Cytobacillus sp. IB215665: one gene and its partner. The main gene of each other region encodes a partner of the protein of the gene in region 2 in a complex. Links are inferred from orthologs where the notes say so. Each region holds a gene or a part of one and is shown on either strand. Other genes may lie near its edges.

Evidence for each region.
Region 1: the proteins of SLH52_RS00715 (region 2) and SLH52_RS02705 are in contact, whole or in part, in a solved structure (PDB 1F51), measured with the Bacillus subtilis proteins. The link is inferred for Cytobacillus sp. IB215665 from one-to-one orthologs.

What each region holds. Positions count from the first base shown.
Region 1 is NZ_JAXBME010000002.1:147,020-150,236, reverse strand. Bases 28-2,907 are described here. They hold SLH52_RS02705 (sporulation initiation phosphotransferase B), read right to left. Parts: upstream 1,796-2,907; coding sequence 1,259-1,795; downstream 28-1,258. Other genes in these bases: rplU (50S ribosomal protein L21), read right to left, coding at 2,541-2,849; SLH52_RS02695 (ribosomal-processing cysteine protease Prp), read right to left, coding at 2,202-2,528; rpmA (50S ribosomal protein L27), read right to left, coding at 1,882-2,172; obgE (GTPase ObgE), read right to left, coding at 28-976. In the rest of the region: more of obgE, read right to left, coding at 1-27; SLH52_RS02685 (Rne/Rng family ribonuclease), read right to left, coding at 2,998-3,217. UniProt on the Bacillus subtilis protein: Key element in the phosphorelay regulating sporulation initiation. Acts on spo0A. Mediates reversible phosphoryl transfer from spo0F to spo0A.
Region 2 is NZ_JAXBME010000001.1:167,005-170,298, reverse strand. What follows is about bases 188-3,144. They hold SLH52_RS00715 (response regulator), read right to left. Parts: upstream 1,880-3,144; coding sequence 1,496-1,879; downstream 188-1,495. Other genes in these bases: SLH52_RS00705 (CTP synthase), read right to left, coding at 3,040-3,144; SLH52_RS00710 (DUF2529 domain-containing protein), read left to right, coding at 2,325-2,855; SLH52_RS00720 (class II fructose-bisphosphate aldolase), read right to left, coding at 364-1,227. In the rest of the region: fsa (fructose-6-phosphate aldolase), read right to left, coding at 1-16; more of SLH52_RS00705, read right to left, coding at 3,145-3,294. UniProt on the Bacillus subtilis protein: Key element in the phosphorelay regulating sporulation initiation. Phosphorylation of spo0B during sporulation initiation.

The DNA of each region.
Region 1 (3,217 bases), on a different replicon or contig from region 2:
CAATTTCAAATAATAGGTCACGCAAACCTTGTCTTGTTACTGCCGATACAGGAAAGATTTTCACATCATCACTGTTTAGCTTTTCTTTAAACTGCTGTAAATTTTCTTCTGCATCAGGCATATCCATTTTATTTGCAACGATGATTTGTGGTCGTTCTGTTAAACGTAGGTTATATTCACGTAATTCTTCATTAATTATCTGATAATCATCATATGGATCTCTGCCTTCCATTCCAGACATATCTATAACATGAACAATTACTTTTGTTCTTTCAATGTGCCGTAAAAATTGATGGCCTAGTCCAACACCTTGATGAGCTCCCTCAATAAGCCCAGGTAAATCTGCCATCACAAAACTACGACTATCTTCGGTTTCTACAACACCTAAATTTGGAACAATCGTTGTGAAATGGTATTCAGCTATTTTTGGCTTCGCTGCAGAAACTGTTGAAAGCAATGTTGACTTACCAACGCTTGGAAAACCTACTAATCCTACATCAGCTAGTACTTTCAACTCCATCGTAACATAGCGTTCTTGACCTGGTTCACCATTTTCAGCAATTTCTGGTGCAGGATTGGCAGGTGTTGCAAAACGTATATTCCCTCTTCCACCACGTCCACCTTTCGCAATGGCAGCGCTTTGCTCATGGATTGTTAAATCAGCTAATACCTCTTTCGTATCATCGTCTAGTACAACAGTTCCTGGAGGCACTTTAACAACTAGCGGTTCAGCGTTTTTACCATGCATACTCTTAGACATGCCATGTTCTCCACGGGACGCTTTAAAATGTCTTTTATAGCGGAAATCCATCAAAGTTCTTAGACCTTCATCTACCTGAAATATTACGTCAGCACCTTTGCCTCCATCACCACCGGCAGGACCGCCTTTTGGTACATATTTTTCACGTCGAAAGGCGACCATTCCATTTCCACCATCGCCACCTTTAACATATATTTTGACTTGATCGACAAACATTTTTCTTCCTCCGATCTTAGTAATTAAGAAACGCGCAAGGCGCTGGCCTATTAGCAACATATATAACCGTTCAGTCGAAAGGTTGTACTTTATCTTCTGAGCAAGTTCCCTTATGACCTCGGGCCGAAGCACCTTGATCTAGCATTTAGAAAAGCCGATGCGCCTTATCATCCTCAACATCCACTGAAGCTATTGAAGACGTTTTTTGCCTTCAAGATAGTATGACGAGTGACGAGAGGAGATTGACGCTAAAGCTATATATTCAGCAAATCTTAGGTCACGTTAAAGTAAAGATACTTCTAGTGACATTTCAGTGGTATGTATATCGTAATCAGTAATAGATATTTGTTCTTTGCTATTGTTATTTTTTACCCACAAAGTTATTTTATCTGTCTCTGATATTATGCCACGAAAGTCAAAAAAGAAACGGACATCATTGTTACGTATATCGATTGAAATATTTAAATGGTGATTTCCATTTGGGTGAACCGAATTTTCTAAAAGCTCTATCAAACTTTTTGTCCAATCTATCATACTTTGATCGTATTTAGATAAATCTTGGATTTCCCCAAGCACCTCATATTCAATGAATACTTTATGGCTCTCCCAATTAAAAGTCATTAAATATGCTGCTAAGGAAGGTAATTTTAAGTTCGAAAGCTTGGCCTCATACTCAGCTTCTATCACCATTTCTTCAATAATTTCTTTTACTCTATCAAGGTTATTTAGTTCTAAGTTTCCTTTTATTAATTGTAGGTTATTTAACCAATCGTGACGCGAGTGCCGCAATAACTCAACGATATCCCACTGTTTTTTCATATTTCCACTCCTAATGACACAAAATAGTGGTTAATATATTAAAATGAAGAAAACTCTAACCATAATGGTTAGAGTTTGTTTAAATGTTACGCTTCTTGAGCAACAGGGTACACACTAACTTGTTTGCGGTCACGACCTAACCGTTCAAAACGTACCACGCCGTCAACTTTTGCGTATAATGTATCATCCCCGCCACGGCCAACGTTGACACCTGGATAAATTTTTGTACCGCGTTGACGATATAAAATGGATCCACCTGTAACTGTTTGACCATCAGCACGTTTAGCACCTAAACGTTTCGAGATTGAATCACGTCCGTTTTTTGTACTACCTACACCTTTTTTAGATGCAAAAAATTGAAGGTCTAATCTTAACATGATATTCACCTCCTATTTGATTTTTATTATTATTGTTTAGTAATTTTGATGTAATCCCCATACTCTTGTTCAATCGATTTCAAAGAAACGAGCATTCCTTCAAGCAACAGCTGAATTTTATCAGCTACAACTTTGTTAATGTTAGATGGTACTTCACAGTACAAGTAACCATCTTGTTGTTGAATGATTGGCTCGGTATTTGTTAATGCATAAATAGCATTAATAGTACCAATTGAAACAGCTGAGGCACCAGCACAAACAATATCTTGACCATGCGCAGCTTGATACGCATGACCACTCATCGTAAATGATTGTATCGTCCCATCATTTGCACGGTCGATCTTAACGTTTATCATAGTACACCTAGATTATGCGTTGATTTTTTCAATAACAATTTTTGTGTAAGGTTGACGATGACCTTGCTTTTTACGCACGTTTTTCTTAGGTTTATATTTGAAAATAGTAATTTTCTTTTGACGGCCATGTTTTTCAACTTTTGCTGTTACAGTTGCACCAGCTACTGTAGGACTTCCAACTTTAACGTTGTCTCCACCTACGAATAAAACCTTATCAAAAGTAACAGTTTCACCATCAGCCACGTTTAGCTTTTCAACATAAATCTCTTGACCTTCTTCAACTTTAAGTTGTTTTCCACCAGTTTCAATAATTGCGTACATACTTGCACCTCCTTAATAAACTAAGACTCGCCAGTATTCAGGCGTTTCGAAAGCATCGAAAACTTATTTATGTACCTGATCTGAGCGGTTGTAGCACGGTGCTACAAACAAACACAAATAAAATGATAGCATAGAAAAATGTTTACTGTCAATAAGTGTTTTCTACTTTCGACTTATTTACTTTTTCAAGAATATCAGCATATGTACCCATTTGCTTTATTTCATAAAATGCTTCTGTTTTCTTAGATGTTGTTGTTAAAAAGATTGATAACCGTAACATCGTTTCTATCCTTGTAAGATGCTCATCATTAGGACCGCAAAATATCTTTTTAATGCTTTCTGTCGTCTCTATCCATATTGCTTCAAAA
Region 2 (3,294 bases):
CAATAAAAAATTTCATTATCATTATTCCTCCTAAATAAATATAATAAAACAATTTTTTCGCATTTTTCGTTGTATTTCGTACTAATAAATATACATGAGTTCTGGTCATATTACACGTAATAAGGAGCTATCGCAGCAAATCTTATGAAAAGAAGCCGAAGAAAAAAACAAAACCGCCCTTCATTTCAAGTATCTACAAAGATAATGAAATAATGCACAATAGTTGTGCAAAGGCGGTTTCTCCGTGTATAGAGATTATTTGGCTAGCCTACCATATCATATGAACAATCACTATATGAAAATGTTCTAATAGCTAAGAAAAACACGCAATATAGAATTGATGTGTCATTCCTTTGGTAAGACTTACGCTTTATTTGATGAACCAAATTCCTTCATTTTACCTTTAACAGTCTCTTTAATAGCTTCACGAGCTGGTCCTAAGTATTTACGTGGATCATACTCTTCTGTTTTTTCAGCTAACACTTCACGAACGACTTTAGCTGAAGCAATTTGGTTTTCAGTATTTACATTAATTTTTGATGTTCCTAATGAAATAGCCTTTTGAATATCTTTCGTAGGAATTCCTGTCCCTCCATGAAGCACTAAAGGAATACCTGTTAATTCCATAACTTCTTTCATGCGATCAAAGCCAAGATTAGGTTCGCCTTTGTATGGACCATGGACAGATCCTAGAGCTGGTGCAAAGCAGTCTACCCCAGTTTCACGAACAAGTTGATCACATTCAGATGGAATTGCATACATTGCATCTGCATCATCAACTACTAAATCGTCTTCTTGACCACCAATACGGCCTAATTCCGCTTCCACAGAAACTCCGTGTATGTGTGCAAGTTCAACAACTTTTTGCGTAATAGCAATATTTTCTTCAAGTGGATGGTGAGATCCATCAATCATAACAGAAGTAAAACCTGCATGGATTGCTTCAGCACATTTTTCAAAGCTTGAACCATGGTCTAAATGAATCGCCACAGGAACTGTAATGTTATAATCTTCAATTAATCCTTCAACCATCTTTACAACTGTTTTAAATCCACCCATATAACGAGCAGCACCTTCAGAAACACCACAAATAACTGGTGAATTTTCTTCTTGAGCAGCTTGTAAAATTGCTTGTGTAAATTCTAAGTTGTTCAGGTTAAACTGTCCAACTGCATATCCTTCATCTTTTGCTTTGTTAAGCATTTCGGTCATAGAAACTAAAGGCATATCATTATCCTCCTTAAGGCAGCTAATTAGTATATTTTCCTATAAGTTCATCATATGTAGAGTATCCATATTCATCAAATACTATGTACTGTCCAAATGTTATTAGAGACATTCACAAAAGTTATGGAACAGTGCAATTGTTATCGTTTGAAGAATACTCACATTTGATCATAACTTATTTACATTTCATAGCATACCAACTTACTTGTCAAAGCTCAATAGTTTCGTTCGAGTAGTAATCGCTTACATAGCAATTTTCACTAAAAAGTCATTGTTTAACAGAACCAATTGACAATTGTTCTTTCACAGCTACACGAATTTCATCAATATCAAAAGGCTTAGCAAAATGAGTAATCGCTCCTAAATCCTTCGCTTCTTGAATCATGTCCAACTCACCATACGCTGTCATAATAATGACCTTGACCTTTATATCTTGATCGTCTACCCTCATTCTCTTTAATATCTCTATTCCATCCATCCCTGGAATTTTCATATCTAGCAATACTAAGTCAGGAGAGTGCTTTTTCACAATATCTAATGCCTCAACTCCATTAGAAGCTTGAAATGTTACATAACCTTCTTTTTGAAATACTTCGTTGAGTAATATACGAATGCCATACTGATCATCGACAATTAGTATTTTGTGCCCCATTCTTTTTCACTCCTCAAAATAAGTTTCCCTACTTAACTACTTTTATTTCTCGTTAATTTCACATTTTCCTTCTTTATATTGATTTTATTTTACATTCCTTCCTAGATTATTCAATTTTAAGCAAAGGTTCTTGTCGTTAACTTTATCGCTATTTTTACTAAATTACCTCTGTTGAATGAACTTTTATAAGATTTACACAGTTGTAAATAAGAAAAGGTGTTCAACCGTTAGTTTTGTATTTGAGTTTATCTCTTAATATAAAACAACTTATGAAAAAACAGCAATGTTTAAATAGCTGAAACTAACCAATTTAGGAATTTGAATTTAATTACTATTACAGTTAAACTTGCTAAAGAAAAGTTAAGTAATGAGGGATTAGTTCGAAATTTTCTAGCGGATTGACTTTCAAGCTTGAATTAATAAATCACTGGAGGATTTACACTGCATGTTAAAAATATTTACTACTCAGCTAACAGGATTATTCAAAAAAATAACAGATAACGAAGAAGATCACATAGAAGATGGGGCTAGACTGCTTGCACAAGCTATTATTGGAGATGGCTCAATATATGTGCTCGGAATTCATGAAATGGAAGCTATTGCAATAGAAGCATCTATCGGAACAGAACCTTTACCTAAAATCAAAAGATTGTCTATGCATGATGATTTTACTTCAATTCATCAAACAGATCGAGTACTCTTAGTCACAAGATATTCGACTGATGAAAAGGCAATTGAAAGTGCATCATCACTTATGAACCTTAGTATACCAATTGTAGCTATATCAGCAGACTCTTCAAAAGAAAATGAAACTTCATTAACTGATTTAGTAGATGTACACATCGATACAAAACTTATCAAACCATTAATTCCAAATAGTGATGGCACGCGCTTTGGTCTACCTACAATGATGGCAGCTTTGTTTGCTTACTATGGTCTAGCTTATACAATTGAAGAAATTATCGACGAAAACTAACGGATTGTCACAATTTACCCTGATCACCGTTGCTTAAACATAAGCAACGGTGTGTTCGGGTCGGCTACGCTTTTATCCTCCAGCTTCGCCTCCTACTCCCTCGAGGTCGCTTCAGCATTGCATTCGAAGGCAAAATGCGCCTTCATATGAAATGCTTCCAGCGCTTGTCAGGACTACCAGTCGACTACGCTTTTGTTACTATTGAAGCTTGGATGAAGTCATGGAATAATCGTTGAGGCCTTGTTGGTCGTGACGTAAATTCCGGATGAAATTGTGATGCAACAAACCAAGGGTGATCTTTTAATTCGATTATTTCTACAAGACGTCCATCAGGACTTGTCCCAGAAAATACAAACCCTTTTTCTTCAAGCATTTGGCGATATTGATTGTTAAATTCATAGCGATGACGATGACGCTCATAAATAACTTCATCTTTATA